DNA from 4 places in the Tepidibacter aestuarii genome. Region 2 is predicted to be linked to each of the others. Evidence: riboswitches for the same ligand, from Rfam matches in the RefSeq annotation. Region 2 holds a riboswitch; each other region holds the start of a gene.
What was found. Region 2 has a riboswitch for S-adenosylmethionine ahead of M2214_RS01915 (methylenetetrahydrofolate reductase). Riboswitches for the same ligand answer to the same signal wherever they lie in the genome.
Positions count from the first base shown of each region.

Region 1: another riboswitch for S-adenosylmethionine. It lies ahead of metK (methionine adenosyltransferase); the one in region 2 lies ahead of M2214_RS01915 (methylenetetrahydrofolate reductase).
Region 3: another riboswitch for S-adenosylmethionine. It lies ahead of M2214_RS12170 (O-acetylhomoserine aminocarboxypropyltransferase/cysteine synthase family protein); the one in region 2 lies ahead of M2214_RS01915 (methylenetetrahydrofolate reductase).
Region 4: another riboswitch for S-adenosylmethionine. It lies ahead of M2214_RS14995 (Na+/H+ antiporter NhaC family protein); the one in region 2 lies ahead of M2214_RS01915 (methylenetetrahydrofolate reductase).

Region 1 covers NZ_OW235315.1:123,359-125,566, reverse strand. Annotated here, with positions in the region: gene metK (methionine adenosyltransferase) at 1-1,185, opposite strand; SAM riboswitch class I at 1,299-1,404, opposite strand; gene M2214_RS00645 (COG2426 family protein) at 1,474-1,917, opposite strand; gene M2214_RS00640 (tRNA 2-thiocytidine biosynthesis TtcA family protein) at 2,122-2,208, shown strand, end outside.
Region 2 covers NZ_OW235315.1:396,744-398,951, reverse strand. Annotated here, with positions in the region: gene M2214_RS01920 (homocysteine S-methyltransferase family protein) at 1-68, opposite strand, end outside; gene M2214_RS01915 (methylenetetrahydrofolate reductase) at 74-931, opposite strand; SAM riboswitch class I at 1,025-1,129, opposite strand; gene M2214_RS01910 (glycoside hydrolase family 26 protein) at 1,211-2,208, opposite strand, start outside.
Region 3 covers NZ_OW235315.1:2,445,212-2,447,419, forward strand. Annotated here, with positions in the region: gene M2214_RS12160 (hypothetical protein) at 1-195, opposite strand, end outside; gene acpP (acyl carrier protein) at 359-586, shown strand; SAM riboswitch class I at 807-912, shown strand; gene M2214_RS12170 (O-acetylhomoserine aminocarboxypropyltransferase/cysteine synthase family protein) at 1,030-2,208, shown strand, end outside.
Region 4 covers NZ_OW235315.1:3,085,695-3,087,902, reverse strand. Annotated here, with positions in the region: gene M2214_RS15005 (hypothetical protein) at 1-660, shown strand, start outside; gene M2214_RS15000 (FMN-binding protein) at 799-1,167, shown strand; SAM riboswitch class I at 1,232-1,341, shown strand; gene M2214_RS14995 (Na+/H+ antiporter NhaC family protein) at 1,491-2,208, shown strand, end outside.

The sequences.
Region 1 (2,208 bases), 270 kb from region 2:
TTATTGTAATGCTTCTTTTTTAAGTATTTCAGCCTTATCAGTTCTCTCCCAAGCAAAATCAAAATCAGTTCTTCCAAAGTGTCCATAAGCTGCTGTATGTCTGAATACAGGCTTTTTAAGATCTAGATCTCTTATTATAGCTCCTGGTCTTAAATCAAAGTGCTTCTTAACAAGCTCTACTAGTTTTTCTTCTGAAACTTTACCAGTTCCAAATGTCTCAACCATTATAGATACAGGCTCTGCAACACCTATTGCATAAGCTAACTCTAGTTCACATTTCTTAGCAAGTCCTGCTGCAACTATGTTCTTAGCAACATATCTTGCTGCATAAGCTGCTGATCTATCAACCTTAGTAGCATCTTTTCCTGAGAAAGCTCCACCACCGTGTCTTGAGTATCCACCGTAAGTATCTACTATTATCTTTCTTCCTGTAAGACCTGCATCTCCACAAGGTCCTCCTATAACGAATCTTCCTGTTGGATTAACTAATATTCTAGTATCAACTAATAATTCTTCTGGTATAACAGGATTTATAACATGCTCTATTAAATCTTTCTCTATTTGTTCTCTAGTTACTTCTGGACTGTGTTGAGTTGATATTAAAACAGTATCTACTCTTACAACCTTATCTCCATCATACTCAACTGTAACCTGAGTCTTACCATCTGGTCTTAAGTAATTTAAAGTACCATTTTTTCTAACTTCTGATAATTTTCTAGATAATTTGTGAGATAAAGATATAGGCATAGGCATTAACTCTTCTGTCTCATCACAAGCAAATCCAAACATTATACCTTGGTCTCCTGCTCCTACTGCTTCAACCTCATCATCCATCTTTCCTTCTTTACTCTCTAATGCTTCATCAACTCCCATGGCGATATCAGAAGACTGCTCATCTATAGCAAGAAGTACTGCACAAGTATCTCCATCAAAGCCATACTTAGCTCTATCATATCCTATTTCTTTAATTCTATTTCTAACAACCTTTTGAATATCTACGTAAGCACTAGTAGATATTTCACCTGATATTAAAACAAGTCCTGTAGTAACTGATGTCTCACAAGCAACTCTTGAGTTAGGATCTTGCTCAAGTAATGCATCTAATATTGAATCCGATATTTGGTCACATATTTTATCTGGATGCCCCTCCGTAACTGATTCTGAAGTAAATAATCTTTTAGCCATTTTAGTACCTCCCTATTTTTATTTATCTATATTGTATTTTCAATATAATTTTTTATTTTATACATAAAAAAATCTCTTCCGCAAAAGAAGAGACTAATTCGAACTTAAATTAGACCTCATCTTCCAAAGCTTAGCTTTGTAGGAATTAGCACCATTCTCCATTACTGGATGGTTGCTGGGTTTCATCGGGCCTATTCCCTCCACCTCTCTTAATAAGGTATTAAGATTGTATTCAATTAACTGACTCAGTCTATAATACTATTTTAAAATTCATTTGTCAATCAGTATTTAAGTAAAATTTAATGTAATAAACGAAACTATCATTCCAGCTAATATATTACCAATAACAATTCCTAGTACAGCATCTTTAATCCTCATGTTGAAAACAGAGGCAACCATGGCTGCCGTCCATGTTCCCGTAGTAGGAAGAGGTATTCCAACAAATAGTATTATGCCCAATAATTTTCTTTTCATTATCTTATCACTGTTCTTATTTACCTTATTATCTAAGAAATCTCCAAACCATTTAAAATATTTATTCTTTTTTAACCACTTAAGTAAATCCTTAAAAAACATTATCAAAAACGGAGCTGGAATTATAGCTCCTATAACACACGATATGTAGACATATATAGGATTTAAATTTTGAATTATACCTACAGGTATAGCCCCTCTAAGTTCAATTATAGGAACCATAGATATAAGAATCAAATGTATATATTCTGAAATCATTGATATTGTCACTCCTCATTTTCAAAATTCAATACCTCTATTATATATTAAAATTTAATCTTATTGTAATTGAATTTATATTATTTTTAATATAAACTCATTGTATAGATTCAAATATTGTATACATACTAAAGTTTTCCACTTACATTATATTCTTTGTAAGGTAAATATTTGAATTGCAACTACATAACAAGGAGTGGCAAAATGAAAAAAATACTTGGAAAAATAAGGCGTGCCTGTGATGATTACACTATGATACAGGATAACGATAAAATAGCAGTAGGATTCTCT
Region 2 (2,208 bases):
CCCTCCTGCTGTAACATAGTTCCCATGGCACCATCAAACACTAATAAACCTTCTAAAATCTTATTCATATCTATCACCCCTGTAATAATTCTATAGTCAAATCATAATCCTTCATAGGGAATATATGAACCCCTTTTGATACACTCTTTATATGCGAATGTATCTCTTTTAATATTTTAATTTTTTCTGTTTTACAATCTTTATCAAGTCTATCTATGAGTTTATTAGGAACATCTATTCCTGGAACATTATTATTTAGATACCTTGCAAACTTTACTGACTTTAAAGGCATGAGTCCATACAATATTGGAATATCTATATGTTCAACTTTTTTTGTGAATTTTTCTAGTTTTTTAATGTCAAATATAGGCTGAGTTTGAAAGAAGTTTACTCCACTTTCTATCTTTTGGTGAAACTTATCTATCTCTTTTTCTAAATCATCGCTACATGGATTTACTACTCCCCCAATAAAAAAATCAGTTTTTTCTTCTAATTTATTACCACTAAAATCAAATCCACTGTTTAACTTAGATACAACTTGAGTAAGACCTATAGAATCAGTGTCAAATACTCCTGTTGCATTTTTGTGATCTCCAACCTCTGGTTTATCTCCTGTTAATGTTAATATATTTTTAACACCTAAGGCATTAGCTCCTAGTAATTCTGATTGGATAGATATAATGTTTCTATCCCTACATGCAAAGTGAAATATAGCTTCAAGATCAAGCTTACTTTGTATTATGTTTCCTAAAGCTATAGGACTCATTCTCATATTCGCCATAGGATTATCTGGTATATTAACTCCGTCTATTAAGTGAGCTAATTTTTGTATCCTATCTACCTCAGATTGTGAACTACCCGATTTTGGTGGTTCTATCTCTATAGTGGTTACAAATTTGTTTTGTTTAATTTTTTCCTTCAATGTCTTCATGTTAATCCTCCCTATCTTATTAAGATCAAAGAGATAAGAGTCCTAATAAACAAAAAAACCTCTTTCAACTGAAAGAGGTTACAATCCATAGAAAACTTATCTTTCAGCTAATTAGCTGCTGGATTTAGCACCGATGCACATTCGTGCCGGTTGCCGAGATTTCACTGGGCCAGATCCCTCAATCTCTCTTGATAAGAGTTTATTTTGTTTTTTTACATACTATATCATCTTGAAATATATGTCAAGTGTTTTTCAGAATATTTTATTCTTTTTAATAATTTATCTATACTTTTTAAGACCTTCTTTAAAAGCATTAATAGTATCTTCATTTTCATCTAATCTATATACCCTTGCCGGATTCATGTTGCTATCCCAGTCGATTCCGTTCCACCATATAGCAACCTTTATGTTTTTGAAATATTTAATATTCCTAAACATTTCGTCCATCCATTTTACTTTATCTCCTCCCACACTATTACATCCAAACTCTGTAATCATAAATGGTTTATTAAAGTTTTTAATATATTCATTATAAAGAGGTATATATATTTCATTAAAATTTCTCCACTTTTCCCCTTCATAATATGTTCCAGCATTATATCCTGTAAGACCTATTATATCTACATACTCGTCTCCAGGATAATAATTCAAGCAGTTATTCCACTTAAAATCCGGAAAAGATACATCATGTGGATTCCATACCCAAAGGACATTGTCTACTTCATTAAACTCAAATATCTTATATACATATTTATATACTTCTTTAAATATGTCTGTATCCTTAGAATAATAGTAACTAGAATATGTACACCAATCTCCATTCATCTCATTATTCAACCTAAACATTATAGGATGGTTAAATTTTTTTATTTTTTTTGCATAATCATTTAGAAAATCATCGTATTTGCCATTTAATATATCATACATAGCAGATGGATTATCTTGTTTATCTAAATACATAGTTTGAAGTGTTAACAATACATATCTATCATCATTGTATGCATTTAATATCTCATCCATAGGGAAAGATTTGCTAGAAAAAGATTGATAGCTAACTAAAAATTTAAAATTATAATCTAGCTTTTTTTCAAGAGAATTTAGAAAATCAAGACTTTTAGGAGCATTCTTTTCAAAAATTCCCCATTTCAATTCTTTGTTTTCTGAAAAATATTTTTCGTAAAACAGCATAGTTTCTTCATTTAAATTTCTATTCTTTAAAGCTTCAAATGTTTTTAAATGACTACTTCCATCTAAAATCTTAAAGCTACTTATAATCT
Region 3 (2,208 bases), 1.6 Mb from region 2:
ATCTATCCGTCTTATGTAATCATTTATATTGTCTTGATTAATATGATTGTCATTAAAATCTTCAACTATAAAATTAGTTTCTCTTATATACGGATTTATATTTTTGACGTCATTTATTAATTTGTTCTGATAGATACTCAAGTTCATACAAAAAAACAGTACGTACAATATAAATATAGCTGTAAATTTTCTCATAAATTTCCTCCTTAGTATTGCTTTCATTATATTTATATTCATATTTGTACAAGTTATTACAGTTATTTAACTTAAAATAAAAAATTTATATTGAAAAATTTTCAAACATGTAATAAACTACTATTAAAAATATTACTTTATTACGTTTTAGGAGGTAACAAATATGTTTGAAAAAGTAAAAGAGATAATAGCAGATCAATTAGGTGTAGATGATATAGCTTCTATAACACCAACAACTTCTTTAGTTAATGACTTAGAAGCTGATTCACTTGATGCTGTTGAAATAATGATGGCTCTTGAAGATGAATTTGATATTGAAATTCCAGATGAGCAAGCTGAAAATTTCAAAAATATAGGAGATATATGTACATATATCGAAGCTAATAAATAAAAAGGATAAGAGGAATTTTCCTCTTATTTTTTTTGAATTTGAAAATAAAGTTTATTAAAATGAGCACTATTTCAGACTGCCGACAAAATATTGTTAACAGTCTTTTTTCAAAGTGATTTAATAATAAATATTTTTAAAAAATTTATTTTTTATATTGACATCGGAGAAAATTTCCATTAAAATTGATTTTAAATTAAAAAAATTAAATATTTTTAAGTAACTCTTATCAAGAGTGGCGGAGGGATCAGGCCCTATGAAGCCCAGCAACAGCTAGTATCTACTAGAAATGTGCTAATTCCTGCAGTAATATTACTGAGAGATGAGGGAATAAAATAGTTATACATAACTATTGTAATCTAACAACCATTTCTCAAAGACTATAGAAATGGTTGTTTTTTTATTCTTCTCATTTTAAAATTCAAATTTTAAAAGGAGGATTAGATATGAAAGAAAGAAAATTAAATTTTGAAACACTATGCATACATGGAGGATACAACCCAAAACCAGGAGAACCTAGAATATTGCCTATAATACAAAGTACAACATACAAATATGAAGATTCCGATCATGTTGCAGCTTTATTTGATTTAAAAGAAGAAGGTCATATGTATTCTAGAATAAGTAATCCAACAGTTGCTTCATTTGAGAAAAAAATAGCTCTTTTAGAAGGTGGTGTTGGTGCAGTCGCTGTATCGTCTGGTCAAAGTGCTACAGCTTTAGCCATTTTAAATATATGTACAAATGGAGATCATATTTTAGCTTCATCTACTTTATACGGAGGAACCTTTACTCTTATTTCTTCAACGCTTAAAAAATTTGGAATAGATGTTACGTTTGTAGATCCAAATTTGCCTAAAGAAAAAATACTAGAATATGCAAAAGAAAACACTAAATTAGTTTTTGGTGAAAGCATTGGAAATCCTGGACTTAATATTTTAGATTTTGATAAGTTTTCACAAATAGCCAAAACAATAAAAGTTCCCTTTATTGTAGACAATACTCTAATTACTCCATATCTTCTAAAACCTCTTGAACTTGGCGCTAATATAGTAATTCATTCAGCTACTAAATATATAGATGGTCATGCTTCAAGTATTGGAGGAGTAATTGTAGATGGAGGAAATTTCGATTGGACTAGTGGCAAATTTGATGAATTAGTATCCCCAGACCCAACGTATAACGGAATTAGTTATGTAGAAAAGTTTAAAGATCTAGCTTATATAACCAAGCTTAGAGTTCAACTTCTTAGAGATTTAGGAAATTGTCTAAGTCCTTTTAACTCTTTTCTATTCAATTTTGGAGTTGAAACACTTCACCTTAGAATGCAAAGACATAGTGAAAATGCATTAAAGTTAGCTAATTTTTTAGAAAAACATAGAAATGTAAAATGGGTTAACTACCCCTATCTTAAAAATAGCAAAACTTATGATAATGCACAAAAATATCTAAAAAAAGGCGCAAGCGGTATTCTAACCTTCGGTATTCAAGGTGGAATTGATAATGCTAAATCTTTTATTAAAAATTTACAACTTACTTCCCTAGTAGTTCATGTGGCAGACACCAGAACTAGTGTACTTCACCCTGCTAGTACAACTCATCGTCAACTAAGTGAGAAAGATCAA
Region 4 (2,208 bases), 940 kb from region 2:
AATGTTGATGCTATTCCTAAAATAATTGCTTCTATTCCTGAAGAAAAAATTTATTTGTACGCTTTACAGGAACAAGATCCCATGTATCAAGGTTTAGTACTAAGTATAAATGGGGTCAACAAATTTTTTGACTGGGAAACCATATCTATGGCTTCGGATTTACCTGAGTTATATTATTTAGATTTAAATAATGATGATAAAAAGGAACTAGTTGTTATATTAAGTGAAGGAAGGGGAACAGGTAGCTGGATTAGAAAAGTTCATATTATAAATTGTGAAGAACTCACAGAGTATAAAGTTAAAAATGCTTTAGAGATAATTAAAGACAACGTTGAGACTAAAATATTATCTAAAAAAGAAGTAGCAATAAAAATAAATGATATTATTTATAGTATAAAAATAGGGACTATTCCTAATGAGTTTTTAGGAACTAACCCTAGTGAAGTTTTAAAAATTTACTATACAGATTATATAGATTATTACTTGATAGATAATAAATTAATAGTGGATGTAGGAGTTGAGACTGAGTCTTTAAAGTACCTAGGATATATTATTATTGATTATTCTTTTAAAGATGGTGAATTTAAGGCTAATAAAATAATATTTGAGGGGAATGATACTGTAACTGTAACAATTCACAAATTAAATAAAACAAAATAGCTATTTTGTTTTATTTTTTTGTCTTTATAGATATAATAAATTTTTATTAGTTTGTATTATTTATAATGTTGACAATATAGAATGAAAATGATAATATTAATTAAGTGAAAATGACTATTAATAACAAGGAGAAATGTTATGAGAAGACTTAAATCAATATGCTTGCTTGCAGTTATTACTTCGTTATTTGCAACAGGCTGTGCATCAAAGGAAGTTAGTGTTATAAATGAAGGAAATACATACAAAAATGGAACTTATATAGGTGAAGGAGAAGGTAATAGTAGTAACATAAAGATCGAACTAACTATAGATAACAATAAAATAGCAGATATAAAAATGCTTTCGCAAAATGAGACTGCTGGATATGCAGATAAAGCATTTGACGGTATAAAGAGTCAAATATTAGAAAATGGTAAAAGTGAGGTTGATAATGTAACTGGTGCTAGTAAGAGCAGTGAAGGTATAAAGGGTGCTATTCAAGATGCACTTCAAAAATCTCAAAAATAATTTCTTGACAAATTTACAATATGATTGTATCATTAGAGAATAAGAAAATTAAATAAATTTTTACTTCTTATCAAGAGAGACGGAGGGAATGGCCCTATGAAGTCTCGGCAACCTTCAAACACGGTTTGAAAAGGTGCCAAGTCCAACAAAGCTTGTAGCTTTGAGAGATGAGAAGATGATGATAGTTTAAGTTTGGCTATTAGAGTCTTCTCGATTTAGGGAAGACTCTTTTTTATATTTAAGTTAAATACATAGTATAAAAAAAGTAATAACTAAATCGCTTTAGAACTATACTACATTAATTTAGTGAAGGAGTGTATACTATGAACAAAAAAACAGGAAATCCTTGGGCATTATTACCTTTGGCAGTATTTTTAATTATTTTTATAGGATCTGGAGTTATAACTAATGATTTTTATAAGATGCCTGTTATTGTAGCTTTTTTAATATCAGCAGCTGTTGCTTTATTTATGAATTCAAAAGAGAGTATATCTACTAAGATAGATGTATTTTGTAAAGGTGCAGGAGAAAGTAATATTATACTTATGGCAATTATATTTATATTAGCTGGAGCATTTGGAAATGTAGCAAAAGAAATGGGAGGAGTAGATGCTACTGTAAATTTAAGCTTATCTATTCTACCTGAAAATCTATTGATAGTTGGATTATTCATTATTGCATGTTTTATATCTTTTTCAATGGGAACATCTGTAGGAACTATAGTAGCACTTGCACCAATTGCTATAGGAGTTGCTGAAAAGATATCAATCCCAACTGGATTAGCGCTTGGGGCAGTAGTTGGTGGTGGAATGTTTGGAGACAATTTATCTATGATTTCGGATACTACTATTGCAGCTATTAGAACTCAAGGTTGTGAAATGAGAGATAAGTTTAAAGTTAACTTTATTATAACTTTACCAGCAGCTATTATAACTGCAATAATTCTAGGAGTTATAACATCTGGAAATCAACTTAGCTTAGATACTGAATATACTTATGAAATAGTAAAGGTATTACCGTATTTATCTGTACTAGTGGCAG